DNA from 3 places in the Pseudomonas lundensis genome. Region 1 is predicted to be linked to each of the others. Evidence: predicted binding sites of a transcription regulator. Region 1 holds the regulator's gene; each other region holds the start of a gene.
What was found. The regulator sigma-54, encoded in region 1, starts transcription at its own class of promoters, with help from an activator protein. The targets are predictions, from matches to a motif close to ANTGGCATNNANNTTGCTNT.

Region 1 (4,824 bases):
ACCGCGGAACCACGTTCCCGTGGCATGTTCAAAGTGAGCGCGGCGAGGTCAACCCGGACGGCACGGAGGTCGAGCTGATCGACTCGGTACGTGTCGCCCGCACCGACGAACGCAACCGCGAGCTGATTATCACCAGCTCACGCATGACAGTATTCCCACAGAAGCAATATGCGCAGACCGAGCAAGCCGTTAGAATCGACGGCGCTGGCGGTGTGACCACTGCCAAGGGAATGAAAGCATATTTGAAAGACGGCAGGATGGACCTGCTGTCCAACGTAAGAGGACAGTATGAGTCTCGTTAAAACCCTCCCTTTATTGCTCAGCTTGAGCGCAGCACTGGGAAGCGTGAGCGCCTGGGCTCTGCCGAACGACACCGAACAGCCTATCCGTATTCAGGCCAACGAAGCGCAGCTGGATGACAAGAAAGGCGTCGCAACCTACAAGGGCGACGTCATCATCACGCAAGGCTCGATGAAAATTACCGGCAATACCGTCACGATCACCCGCAACGCGGCTGGCGAAATTGACGTCGTGACCTCGATCGGCAATCTGGCCTACTTCGAACAACTGCAAAAAGCCACTGACCCGGTTCCGGTCAAAGCCTACGCAGTGACCATTCAGTACCATGCACCGCAAAACCGCATCGTCCTGATCGACAAGGCCAAAGTGATCAACGACGGCAACACCACTGAAGGCGAGAAAATCGTCTACGACACGGTCAAGCAAGTGGCCAACGCCGGTCGCGCCAACGGTAGCAGCGTGACTGCTCCTCGTCCGCGCATCGACATGGTGATCCAGCCGAAGAAAAAAACTGACGCGAAGGCCAAGTAATGGCAACTCTTAAAGCCCAGCATTTGGCTAAAAGCTACAAGAGCCGTCAGGTGGTGCGCGATGTCAGCCTGTCGATCGACAGCGGGCAGATCGTGGGCCTGCTCGGCCCTAACGGCGCCGGCAAGACCACCTGCTTTTACATGATTGTGGGCCTGGTGCAGGCTGACCAGGGTCGCGTGCTGATCGACGACCTGGATGTCAGCCACCAACCCATGCACGGCCGCGCACGCGCCGGTATCGGTTATCTGCCGCAGGAAGCCTCCATTTTCCGCAAGCTCTCGGTCGCCGATAACATCATGGCGATTCTTGAGACACGCAAGGAGCTCGACAAAGCAGGTCGTCGCAAGGAGCTGGAAAGCCTGTTGCAGGAATTCCACATCAACCACATCCGCGACAACCTGGGCATGAGCCTGTCGGGTGGCGAGCGCCGCCGGGTGGAAATCGCCCGCGCACTGGCTACCGCCCCCAAGTTCATTCTGCTCGATGAACCCTTTGCCGGTGTTGACCCCATCTCCGTGGGCGACATCAAGCAGATCATTCACCACCTCAAGGCCAAAGGCATTGGCGTGCTGATCACCGATCACAACGTTCGTGAAACACTCGATATTTGCGAAACTGCCTACATCGTAAATGACGGACAACTGATTGCTGAAGGCGACGCTGAAACGATTCTGGCCAACAAATTGGTGAGAGAAGTGTATCTGGGCAATGAGTTCCGCTTGTAAGCCCTTACGCTTGTACATGCCTTGAAGGTGTTTTCAATTTTGCTCCGGCCAGCCTGACGAATTGTAAACGCCTCTAGGCAAACGCTACGGTTTCAGGCATATAATTTGCTTATGTTTGGCGCTCACGCGCCCTTGTAGTGGATGGCGCCATGCGCGCCGGCGAATAAGGTGTTAAGCCCCTGCCATGAAACCATCGCTAGTCCTGAGAATGGGCCAGCAGCTGACAATGACACCTCAGCTGCAACAAGCCATACGCCTGCTCCAATTGTCGACCCTGGACCTGCAACAGGAAATCCAGGAGGCCCTGGAATCCAACCCGATGCTCGAACGCCAGGAAGAAGGCGAAGACTTCGACAATTCGGACCCCTTGGCCGACAACATCGAGCAAAAACCCGCCAGCGAAATTCAAGAACCCTCCTATCAACAGGAGTCCGCAACCACTGTGGATAACCTGGAGGAAGGTGAATGGAACGATCGCATTCCCAACGAGCTGCCCGTCGATACGGCCTGGGAAGACGTTTACCAGACCAGTGCCAGCAGCCTGCCCAGCAACGACGATGACGAGTGGGATTTCACTACACGCACGTCGGCCGGTGAAAGCCTGCAAAGCCATTTACTCTGGCAGTTGAATCTGGCGCCCATGTCGGACACCGACCGGCTCATTGGCGTGACCCTCATCGACTGCATTAACACGCAGGGCTACCTCGACGAAACCCTCGAAGAAATTCTCGAAGCCTTTGACCCGGAACTGGACATTGAGCTCGATGAAATCGAAGCCGTCCTGCACCGTATCCAGCAATTCGAACCGGCCGGCATCGGCGCACGCAATCTGGGCGAATGCCTGTTGTTGCAGCTGCGCCAATTGCCTGCAACTACGCCTTGGCTCGACGACGCCAAGCGGTTGGTAACGGACCACATCGATCTGCTGGGCGCCCGCGACTACAGCCAGCTGATGCGCCGCATGAAGCTCAAGGAAGACGAGCTGCGCCAGGTCATCGAGCTGGTACAAAGCCTTAATCCGCGTCCAGGTTCGCAAATCGAGTCCACTGAGCCTGAATACGTTGTACCGGACGTCATCGTACGCAAGGACAACGAACGCTGGCTGGTAGAACTCAATCAGGAATCGGTACCGCGCCTGCGGGTCAATGCCCAATACGCGGGTTTCGTGCGACGCGCCGACACCAGTGCCGATAACACCTTCATGCGCAACCAGCTGCAAGAAGCGCGCTGGTTCATCAAAAGCCTGCAAAGCCGCAACGAAACCCTGATGAAAGTGGCGACACAAATTGTCGAACATCAGCGCGGGTTTCTGGAATACGGCGATGAAGCCATGAAGCCGCTTGTGTTGCATGACATTGCAGAAGCCGTCGGCATGCACGAATCGACCATTTCACGGGTAACCACCCAGAAATTCATGCATACCCCGCGCGGTATCTATGAACTCAAGTACTTTTTCTCCAGCCATGTAAGCACCTCCGAAGGCGGTGAATGCTCGTCCACGGCGATCCGCGCGATCATCAAAAAACTGGTCGCAGCTGAAAATCAGAAAAAGCCGTTGAGTGACAGTAAGATCGCTGGTTTACTGGAGGCACAAGGTATTCAGGTAGCCCGTCGCACGGTCGCCAAGTACCGCGAATCCCTTGGGATTGCGCCGTCTAGCGAGCGTAAGCGTTTGATGTAAGCAACGGGCCACTGCGTTTCAGTGGCAGGCTTGCCAGCCTGCCGCTTTATGTAATGGCATCGAAGGAGAAACTATATGCAAGTCAACATCAGTGGACAGCATCTGGAAGTGACCGAACCGCTGCGCACTTACATCGGCGAAAAACTGGACCGGCTGGAGCGTCACTTCGACAAAATCACTAACGTGAGTGTGATTCTTACCGTAGAAAAGCTGCTCCACAAAATCGAAGCGACCCTGCACATACCCGTAGGGCCAGGGGAAGTTGTCGCAAATGCTGAGCATACCGACATGTATGCCGCTATTGACCTGCTCGCCGACAAGCTTGATCGCCAACTGAAAAAGCAAAAGGAAAAGACCCTCAGCCAGCTGCAAGGCGCGACCGGTCGTTAAAACCCCATACCCATGATTCGACTTGAAAACATCCTGACCCCCGGCCGTTCCCACGTGAACGTGCCGGGCGGCAGCAAAAAGAAAGCCCTTGAATACATTGCCAACCTGATCAGCCGAGAAGTGCCTGGTCTCGACATGCAGGATGTTTATGAAAGTCTGATTGCCCGTGAAAAACTGGGTTCAACCGGTTTTGGTAACGGCATTGCAATCCCCCACTGTCGCCTCAAAGGCTGCGAGGCGCCTGTGAGCGCCCTGCTCCACCTTGACGCCCCTATAGATTTCGACGCCATCGATGGCGCGCCGGTCGACCTGTTGTTCGTATTGCTGGTGCCAGAAGCGGCCACCGATGCACACCTGGAACTGCTCAGGCAGATCGCCAGCATGCTCGATCGCAAAGACGTGCGGGAAAAACTGCGCAGTGCACAAAGCAACGAAGCGCTGTATCAGGTTGTTCTGGACGTACAGAACGGTCATTAATCATGCGCTTAGTCATTGTCAGCGGACGCTCCGGCTCCGGTAAAAGCACCGCCCTCGCCGTCCTCGAAGACAACGGTTTCTATTGCATCGACAACCTGCCCGCAGGCTTGCTTCCCGAGCTGGCCGAGCGTGCGTTGATTCACACTGAACTCGCACAGCCGCTGGTGGCGGTCTCGATTGATGCGCGTAACTTGCCCAGCCATTTATCGCGCTTTCCACAATTGCTCGAAGAAGTGCGCAACCGTCATATTCAGTGTGACGTGTTGTACCTGGACGCAGACGAAGAAACCCTGCTCAAGCGCTTCTCCGAGACCCGCCGCAGGCACCCGCTGAGCAGCGCCAGTCGCTCGCTGGCAGAAGCCATCCGCGATGAAACAAAACTGCTTGGCCCCATCGTTGATCTGGCAGACCTCACGATCAACACGACCAACCTGAACCTCTACCAACTGCGCGACACCATCAAGTTGCGCCTGCTGAACAAACCCGAACCCGGTACGGCCTTTCTGGTGGAGTCGTTTGGCTTCAAGCGCGGGATGCCGGTGGATGCCGATCTGGTCTTTGATGTGCGCTGCCTGCCCAACCCGTACTGGAAACCCGAGTTGCGTGAGCAATCGGGGCTTGATCAACCGGTGGCCGATTATTTGGCCGCCCAGCCAGATGTTGAAGAGATGTTCCAGGACATTTCCAGCTACCTGCTTAAATGGCTGCCGCGTTTTGCCG
Region 2 (4,824 bases), 440 kb from region 1:
CTGGCCCGAAGCGAATGTCTCTTTCCACGCCGTGCCGCCCACAGGCTGCAAGCCTTGTTCGTTGGTGAAGCTGGCCAGGGAGATCTGTCCGATGGCACGGCTCTGGTTGTTGCTGAAGTTAGCAAACATCACGCCCGAGCCATCGATGGTCAGGTTGGTGATCTGGCCAGTGGCGTAGCCGTCCTGAGTCGGCGGGTTGCGCGAGGTGTCAGTGTTGTACTGGGTGGTTTTGGCCATGTTGATGGCAATACCGCCATCTTTGGCGGCTGCACCGTTAGAAACCCACGCACCGTTGACAGTGGCGCCCGGCACCCAGTCAGTCACCGTCAAGGTGCTGCTGATGATGTCCGGTTCGCCCGGCACCGGGTTTGGCGTGGTGACGCTGGTCAGGGCGCCTGCAGAATCAAACACCATGGTCGAAGGCACTGGGTCCTTGGCGCCCGTTCCCGTCACCGGGCTGCCGTCCGGGTTGCGGCCATCGACGAGGGTGTAGGCTTTCCAGGTGTTGGAGTCCGTTTTCACCATGTACTGATCCATCTCATGGGGGTTGCCCTGAGTGTCGTAGATGGTGGTGGAGAATTTTCTGGAGTAGCTCTCGGACTTCAGCGGATCGAACTTGTTGGCCACCTGATCGACCACATCACTGGTCGAGTTCAAGTTGATGGTCGATTCCACCGAGCCGCTGGCGCGTGGCGCCAGGTTCGAGGTGTCGATGCGCAGGTCGGTCAGTACGCCGTTGACGATCTTGCCGTTGGCGTCAACGCCATAGCCTTGCAAGCGCGCGGTCCCGTCGGTGTTGGTCACGAAGCCGTCTTTATCGGCCTTGAACGTACCGGCACGGGTATAGCTCAGGGAGCCGTTGTCGCTCAGCACAAAAAAACCGTTGCCCTGGATGCCCATGTCCAACAGGTTGCCCGTGTTGTTGATAGCGCCCTGACCAAAGTTCTGCGAGACGTTGGCCAGGTTCACACCGCTGCCGATGGTTTTGCTGCCAATGCCCAGCTTGCTGGCCGAGTAAATGTCCGAGAACTCGGCACGGGACGATTTGAAGCCGGATGTGGCGACGTTGGCGATGTTGTTGCCGGTCACGTCGAGTTGCTTGCTGGCCGCATAGAGGCCGCTAAGGCCGATATTGAAAGACATGTTGCACTCCTTAAGGCGTATGAGTCGGCTTAGAGGCCAATGGTCTGGACTTTGGACATGCCAATGCTGCCCAGGCCTGCGAGATTGAGCATCACTTCCCCCCCCGTCTTGCTCAGCGTCACACTGTTGACAGTGGCGGGCAGGTACGTGGTGAGGGCCGTGGTTCCGGTGTCAGTTTTTGTCGACGCGGTGAAGGTGTAGTTGCCCTTGGGCATCAGTTCACCGTCATCGTTTTTGCCGTCCCAGGTGAAATCGACATTGCCCGCTTTCTGGGCGCCCATTTCGAGGGTTCGGACCACAACGCCATCGGCATCGGTGATCTTGATGGTGGGTGAGGAGTTAGCATCTTTGACCACCACGGTGCCGTTGAACGGCTTCTCGCTGGCAGGGTCCACCAAGGCTTCACCGGTTTGCACGATCACGGAACGCCCTACCAGCGACGAAGCCTGCAGCGCCTGCGAGGATTGCAAGCCGCCGGTGATGGCCGTCACCGATTCGTTCAGGGACGTGATGCCTTCCAGGCTGCTGAACTGGGCCAACTGCGCAACGAATGCGGTGTTGTCCTGCGGGTCCAGCGGGTTCTGGTTTTTCAACTGGGTGACCAGCAATTGCATGAACGCATCTTTGCCCAATGCCTTGCTGTTGCCCGCCACGGCCTTGGAAGCAGCCGCAAGGCTGGTGTCCGTGGCCTTGGCCTGAGAGGAGTTGGCCAGCACCTGATTAAGGGTCTTGTTGCTGACGGAATCGGTCACACTCATTTGCGTCGTTCCTTATCACTGACCGAGGGTCAGGACCTTCTGCATCATGGTTTTGGCGGTGTTCATCATTTCTGCGTTGGTCTGGAACGAACGACTGGCGGAAATCATGTCAGCCATTTCTTCAACCACGTTGACGTTGGGGTAGTACACATACCCCTTGGCGTCGGCAGAAGGATGGTTCGGTTCGTAGCGGGCTTCGAGGTTGCTCTGGTCTTCGACCACGCCCAGTACTTGTACGCCCTGCCCGGCGGCATCCTGATTCTGGAACAGCGAATCGCCTGTGCCGTTTTGCGCACCTTGAAACATGGTGGCAAACACCGGGTGCCGTGCGCGGTAAGTCTGGTCGATGCTCGACGACACGGTTTCGGCGTTGGCAATGTTACTGGCCACGGTGTTCAGGCGCGTGGTCTGAGCACTCATGCCGCTACCGGCAATATTGAAAACACTGGCTAGAGACATGGATTACTCTCCGCGCAGGGCTGACACCAGCCCTTTGAATTTACTGTTGAGCAGGGTGAAGCTGGCCTGGAAGTTGACCGCGTTCTCTGCGTAATTCGATTGTTCGAGCTGAGCGTCGACCGTGTTTTGGTCGATGGAGGGCTGCATCGGCGTGCGGTACAACAGCGATTCATCGCCGCTGCTCAAGCCCTGGGCTTCGATGTGGCGACTGTTGGTCATGTTCAAGGCAAAGCTGCCGTTCTTGTTCTTGTCATTCTGTGCAGCGAGCACAGAAGCAAAATCCAGATCCCGAGCCTTGTAGTTCGGGGTGTCGGCGTTGGCGATGTTATTGGCCAGGACTTCAGCGCGCTGGGCGCGAAAACCCAGGGCTTGCTCATGGATACCGAGCGCTTTATCGAAGCTGATGCTCATGTCGAAAAACCTTTGTGGGCTGACCTGAACATGTGGTTCAGGTCCTTCTTGCTCTGGATAGAGCAAACCCCGTGCCAATATTCACATGCCCGTATTTCAAGGCTTTGCCGGGGGCTGGGGCGCGGCAATGCCAGAAAAGCGGCAATCACTGACCGCCGACTGCCGCTTTTCTGCCGCTTTGTTGCACGGGACACTCGCACCGCCGCCCCGCAGCGCCATAAAAAACGGGAGCCTTGTGGGCTCCCGTTAGGATTACTTGGCCTGGTAGATGATCCCCGGGCTGCACTGGATCATCTGGTAGTGATCCGGCAACCCGTTGAGCGCTTCGGAGGCGCCCAGGAATAAATAGCCGCCCGGCTTCAAGGTGCTGTGAATGCGCAACAGGATGTCTTTTTTGACCTCTGCCGAGAAATAGATCAGCACGTTGCGGCAGAACACCATGTCGAACTTGCCCAACCCGGCGTAACTGTCCAGCAGGTTGAACGAGCGAAACTCCACACGGCTCTTGATCGGCGCCTTGACCATCCAGCGCCCCGGCCCTTTAGGCTCGAAGTAACGCTGCAAGCGCTCCTGGGACAAACCGCGGCCGATCGCCAGGCTGTCGTACTCGCCGGTCTTGCAGTTGTTGAGCATCAGGCTGGACAGGTCGGTGGCAACAATTTGCACCCCCGCTTTCAATTGCCCGAGGTTGCTGCGCTCAAACTCATCGATGGCCATCGACAGCGAATACGGTTCCTGCCCCGAAGAGCAGGCGGCCGACCAGATGCGTAAACGTTGCCCCGGATGGGCCTTGGTCAACTCAGGCAGGACTTTGTTTTTCAGCACTTCAAAGGGGTAGGTATCGCGAAACCACAGGGTTTCGTTGGTGGTCATCGCATCGACCACCTGCTCACGCAGCCCGCTGCGGGGCTGGCTCTGGATGCGCTGAATCAGCTCACCCAGTGATTTGATACCTTGCTGTTCCATCAGCTTGTTCAGTCGGCTGGAAACAAGGTACTGCTTGTTCTCCCCTAGCAAAATGCCACAGGCTTTTTCCAGGAAAACCCGGAACTGCTCAAAATCCAAATTAGCCGTAGACAAATGATCCTGCCTCTATAAATCGTGTTGACCGCCAAGGACTGCGTCCTTAGCTGTGATCTGCTTCTTTGATCCGGTCGACGACCCGGGATGCCAGGTCATCAGGGCGGAATTTTGCCAGAAAGTCATTGGCGCCGACTTTCTTGACCATCGCCTGATTGAATACCCCGGACAGCGAAGTGTGCAGAATGATGTGTAAATTTTGCATGCGCGGATCGCTACGGATTTCAGACGTCAGGGTGTAACCGTCCATTTCCGGCATCTCGATGTCCGAGATCATCATCAGAAACTCTTCTGACGGGTCCTTGCCCTCGTCCACCAGTTTGCGCAGATATTCCAGCGCCTGGCGACCATCATTAAGCGAGACCACTTCCACGCCCACCGTTTGCAGGCAACGTGACACCTGCTTGCGCGCCACTGACGAGTCATCGACCGTCAGCACCCGCAACGACACGGCCTTGGTGTGGGTGTCGACATCGACCACCCCGTGGGAAATGCTTTCCGATGACGGCGAAACCTCTGACAGGATTTTTTCAACGTCGATGATTTCGACCAGTTGATTGTCCAGCCGTGTCACCGCCGTCAGGTAGTGGTCACGCCCCGTGCCTTTGGGCGGCGGATGGATCTCTTCCCAGTTCATGTTGACGATGCGCTCGACCGCGCCCACGAGAAACCCCTGAGTCTTGGTGTTGTACTCCGTGATAATCACAAACGGGCTGCTTTGATCTTTCAGCGCGCCTGAACCGGTGGCCATGGCCAAATCCAGAATCGGAATGGTCGCCCCCCGAATACTCGCAACACCGCACACCACAGGATGGGATTTGGGCATCACGGTCAGCTTGGGGCATTGCAGCACCTCGCGCACCTTGAACACGTTAATCCCGTACAGCTGTGGCCCATCCAGGCGAAACAACAACAGTTCCAGGCGGTTCTGCCCGACCAGTTGTGTGCGCTGGTTAACCGAATCCATCACCCC
Region 3 (4,824 bases), 700 kb from region 1:
ATGGTAATTTTCAACACGCTTAATTCTGGCCGCCCCTCGGGGTACGCCTCGTAGCGCGTCCCTTCCCAGGCGTGTGCGGTTTTAAGGAGCGGTTCGGTCTGTACGGCGGTTGAGGTCTGCGCACAGCCCGTCAGGCTCAGGCAGGCAGTGATGAACAGGGAGGAGGGGATAAGACGTGAGCGCACCATCAGCGAATCCTTGCGTGGTTTTAAAGCCGTGATTGAGTGGACTCACGCTACGCAGAACGGCGGGGACTGGCTGTCGGTCAGGAGAGATCTGCCGTGCAAGCCGGGGCTGGAATCGGTGTAAGAACGAGTAAAAAAAAACCTCCCGAAGGAGGTTTTTTATTCACGCGGCCAGCGCCGGTGTCACGGGATTAGCAGCTGTAGTACAGCTCGTATTCCAGTGGGTGTACGAAGGTGCGTACTTTGATTTCTTCTTCGCTTTTCAGGGCGATGTAAGCGTCGATGAAATCGTCGCTGAACACGCCGCCTTTGGTCAGGAACGCACGGCCCTTGTCCAGTTCTTCCAGCGCTTCTTTCAAGCTGCCGCACACCTGCGGGATTTCTTTCGCCTCTTCAGGCGGCAGGTCGTACAGGTTTTTGTCGGCGGCGTCGCCCGGGTGGATCTTGTTCTGGATACCGTCCAGACCCGCCATCATCAGTGCTGCGAAGCACAGGTATGGGTTGGCTGCCGGGTCCGGGAAACGGGCTTCGATACGGCGAGCCTTGGGGCTGGACACGTAAGGAATACGGATCGAGGCAGAACGGTTGCGTGCCGAGTAGGCCAGCATCACCGGCGCTTCGAAGCCTGGCACCAGACGCTTGTAGGAGTTGGTCGACGGGTTGGTGAAGCCGTTCAGGGCCTTACCGTGCTTGATGATGCCGCCGATGAAGTACAGAGCGGTGTCGGACAGACCGGCATAGCCTTCGCCAGCGAAGGTGTTCTTGCCTTCTTTGGAGATGGACATGTGCACGTGCATGCCTGAACCGTTGTCGCCGTACAGCGGCTTGGGCATGAAGGTCGCGGTGCGGCCGTAAGCGTCAGCCACGTTGTGTACGCAGTACTTCAGGGTCTGAACTTCGTCAGCCTTTTTCACCAGGGTGTTGAACTGCACGCCGATTTCGTTCTGGCCAGCCGTTGCCACTTCGTGGTGATGAACTTCGATGACCAGGCCCATTTCTTCCATGGCGTTGCACATGGAGGTACGGATTTCGTGGTCGTGGTCGAACGGTGGAACCGGGAAGTAGCCGCCCTTGATGCCTGGACGGTGGCCACGGTTGCCGCCTTCAACGTCCTGGTCGGACATCCACGAACCTTGTTCGGAGTAGATCTTGAACATGGAGCCGGAGATGTCGGACTTGAATTTCACTTCGTCGAAGATGAAGAACTCAGGCTCCGGACCAACGAATACGGTGTCGCCGATACCGGTGGACTTCAGGTATTCCTCGGCACGGTTGGCGATCGCACGCGGGTCGCGGTCATAGCCTTGCATGGTCGAAGGTTCGATGATGTCGCACACCAGGATCAGCGTTGGCTGCTCGGTGAACGGGTCCAGGACCGCTGTGCTGTCGTCTGGCAGCAGGATCATGTCGGAAGCTTCGATGCCTTTCCAGCCAGCGATGGAGGAGCCGTCGAACATCTTGCCGTCGGTGAAGAAGTTTTCATCGAGCGCATCACGGGCCGGCATGGTCACGTGGTGCTGAGTACCTTTGGTGTCCGTGAAGCGCAGATCAATCCACTTGACGTCATGATCTTTGATGAGTTGAACCGACTTCGACATATGTCCTCCGGGGTGGCTTCGGGCGGGTAAGTAGTGGTGCGCCCTTAGTAATGTGCTTGATGCCGGCGCGAATACTCTGCCAAGGCAACCTGCCTCACAAGGGAGCAAATTGCATGCCAGTGCCCTGACTTGGGTGTAATGCGCCAAACTCAGGCAGGTAAGCGGTGCAGCCTACCGATTCGTGCCTGTTATCGCACTCAAATGAAGCGAAAACCCGCCCTTTTGCTCTATTTTGGTGCGGCCAAAACCGTTTGTACGATAACTGGTTAAACCTTGAGCAATTTCCGCTATAATCCGCGCCCCCCTTTTTTGGCAGGCTGCTCGCGCGCTGTTTTCATGAAACTAATCGTTAAAGTCTTCCCCGAGATCACTATCAAGAGCCGCCCGGTTCGGATGCGTTTTGTCCGTCAATTGGCCAAAAACATCCGTACCGTGCTCCGCGATCTGGACCCGGCTGTGGTAGTGAGCGGTGTGTGGGACAACATCGAGCTGCAAACGCGTGTGAGCGACCCCAAAGCCCTGAAAGAGATGACCGAACGCCTGAGCTGCATGCCGGGCATCGCGCATTTTCTGCAGGTGGATGAGTACCCGTTGGGCGACTTCGACGACATCGTCGAGAAGTGCAAACTGCACTTCGGCGACTCGCTGGCCGGCAAGGTCTTTTCGGTGCGCTGCAAGCGCGCGGGCAAGCACCCGTTTTCCTCGATGGACGTCGAGAAATATGTGGGCAGCAAGCTGCGTCGTGAGTGCGGTGCGGCCGGAATCTCGCTGAAAAACCCGGAAATCGAAGTCCGGATCGAAATTCGCGACCAACGGTTGTTTGTGATTCACAACCAGCACGACAGCATTGGCGGCTACCCGCTGGGCGCGCTGGAACAGACGCTGGTGCTGATGTCCGGTGGTTTCGACTCTACCGTCGCGGCTTACCAGATCATGCGCCGCGGCCTGATGAGCCATTTTTGCTTCTTCAACCTCGGCGGCCGTGCCCATGAACTGGGCGTGATGGAAGTCGCGCACTATATATGGAAGAAGTACGGCAGCTCGCAGCGGGTGCTGTTTGTCAGCGTGCCGTTCGAAGAAGTGCTGGGCGAAATTCTCGGCAAAGTCGATAACAGTCATATGGGCGTCATTTTGAAGCGTATGATGTTGCGCGCTGCGTCCCGTATTGCGGACCGGCTCGATATCGACGCACTGGTGACGGGCGAGGCGATCTCGCAGGTGTCCAGCCAGACGCTGCCCAACCTGTCCGTGATCGACTGCGTGACCGACAAACTGGTCTTGCGCCCGCTGATCGCCAGCCACAAGCAGGACATCATCGATTTGGCGACTGAGATCGGCACTGCCGACTTCGCCAAACACATGCCTGAATATTGCGGGGTGATTTCGGTCAACCCCAAGACCCACGCCAAACGTCCGCGCGTGGAGTACGAAGAACAACAGTTTGATATGGCCGTGCTTGAGCGTGCGCTTGAGCGGGCCAAACTGGTGCCGATTGATCGGGTCATCGATGAATTGGGCCAGGACTTGCAAGTCGAAGAGGTCAGCGAAGTGCTGGCGGGCCAGATCGTCCTCGACATCCGTCACCCGGATGCCCAGGAAGATCAGCCGCTGGAACTGGCTGGCATCGAAGTACAAGCGTTGCCGTTCTATGCTCTGAACAGCCGCTTCAAGGAACTGGATGACACCCGTCAGTACCTGTTGTATTGCGACAAAGGCGTGATGAGTCGCCTGCATGCTCACCATTTGCTCAGTGAGGGACATGCCAATGTGCGCGTTTATCGACCGAGCTAAGAGCCCGGGGCTGTATGCCTGTGGCCTGCGTCACCGGCCCCCCGACGCCGCCGTCAAGTTGTAACGGCAAGGCCTGACTCTATTGTTAATCGCTGCCACGACCTGTCAGCACACCGAATCCTCTGATCGAGATACACAAGTGATCGAAAATCTACGCAACATCGCCATCATTGCTCACGTTGACCACGGTAAAACCACCCTGGTAGACAAACTCTTGCGTCAATCCGGCACTCTGGAGCGCGGCGAGCTCAACGACGAGCGCGTGATGGACTCCAACGACCAGGAGAAAGAGCGCGGTATTACCATTCTGGCGAAAAACACCGCCATCAACTGGAACGGCTACCACATCAACATCGTGGACACCCCGGGCCACGCCGACTTCGGCGGTGAAGTAGAACGCGTAATGTCGATGGTTGACTCCGTTCTGCTGCTGGTTGACGCTCAAGACGGCCCTATGCCGCAAACCCGTTTCGTGACCAAGAAGGCGTTCGAAGCCGGCCTGCGTCCAATCGTGGTTATCAACAAGGTTGACCGTCCGGGCGCGCGTCCTGATTGGGTTCTGGACCAGATCTTCGATCTGTTCGACAACCTGGGCGCTACTGAAGAACAGCTGGACTTCAAAGTGGTTTACGCCTCTGCCCTGAACGGTATTGCTGGTCTTGACCACACCGACATGGCTGAAGACATGACCCCGCTGTACCAGTCGATCGTCGACAACGTACCAGCACCAGCCGTAGACCGTGACGGTCCGTTCCAGATGCAAATCTCGGCACTGGACTACAACAGCTTCCTGGGCATTATCGGCGTTGGCCGTATTGCACGTGGTCGCGTCAAGCCGAACACCCCGGTTGTGGCCATCGACGCTGACGGCAAGCGCCGCAACGGTCGTATCCTGAAGCTGATGGGTCACCACGGTCTGCACCGTGTAGACGTTGAAGAAGCGGCTGCCGGCGACATCGTTTGCATCAGCGGTATGGACTCGCTGTTCATCTCCGACACCCTGTGCGACCCGATGAACGTTGAAGCGATGAAGCCGTTGACCGTTGACGAGCCAACCGTTTCCATGACCTTCCAGGTAAACGACTCGCCATTCTGCGGTAAAGAAGGCAAGTTCGTGACGTCCCGTAACATCAAGGAACGTCTGGACAAAGAGCTGCTGTACAACGTTGCTCTGCGCGTTGAAGAAGGCGACTCGGCTGACAAGTTCAAAGTATCGGGCCGTGGTGAATTGCACCTGTCGGTTCTGATCG

Region 2: a site for sigma-54 is predicted at 2,831-2,850, ahead of flgB (flagellar basal body rod protein FlgB). Genes of this name have one in related genera too.
Region 3: a site for sigma-54 is predicted at 1,885-1,904, ahead of glnA (glutamate--ammonia ligase). Genes of this name have one in related genera too.

The regions. Positions count from the first base shown of each region.
Region 1 is NZ_CP062158.2:3,938,249-3,943,072, forward strand. It holds gene lptC (LPS export ABC transporter periplasmic protein LptC) at 1-302, shown strand, start outside; gene lptA (lipopolysaccharide transport periplasmic protein LptA) at 289-831, shown strand; gene lptB (LPS export ABC transporter ATP-binding protein) at 831-1,556, shown strand; gene IF654_RS18580 (RNA polymerase factor sigma-54) at 1,741-3,237, shown strand; gene hpf (ribosome hibernation-promoting factor, HPF/YfiA family) at 3,313-3,627, shown strand; gene ptsN (PTS IIA-like nitrogen regulatory protein PtsN) at 3,640-4,104, shown strand; gene rapZ (RNase adapter RapZ) at 4,107-4,824, shown strand, end outside.
Region 2 is NZ_CP062158.2:3,493,969-3,498,792, forward strand. It holds gene flgE (flagellar hook protein FlgE) at 1-1,143, opposite strand, end outside; gene flgD (flagellar hook assembly protein FlgD) at 1,173-1,901, opposite strand; gene flgC (flagellar basal body rod protein FlgC) at 1,917-2,360, opposite strand; gene flgB (flagellar basal body rod protein FlgB) at 2,364-2,771, opposite strand; gene cheR (protein-glutamate O-methyltransferase CheR) at 3,024-3,851, opposite strand; gene IF654_RS16465 (chemotaxis protein CheV) at 3,898-4,824, opposite strand, start outside.
Region 3 is NZ_CP062158.2:4,635,369-4,640,192, reverse strand. It holds gene IF654_RS21600 (cupin domain-containing protein) at 1-188, opposite strand, end outside; gene glnA (glutamate--ammonia ligase) at 377-1,783, opposite strand; gene thiI (tRNA uracil 4-sulfurtransferase ThiI) at 2,120-3,574, shown strand; gene typA (translational GTPase TypA) at 3,714-4,824, shown strand, end outside.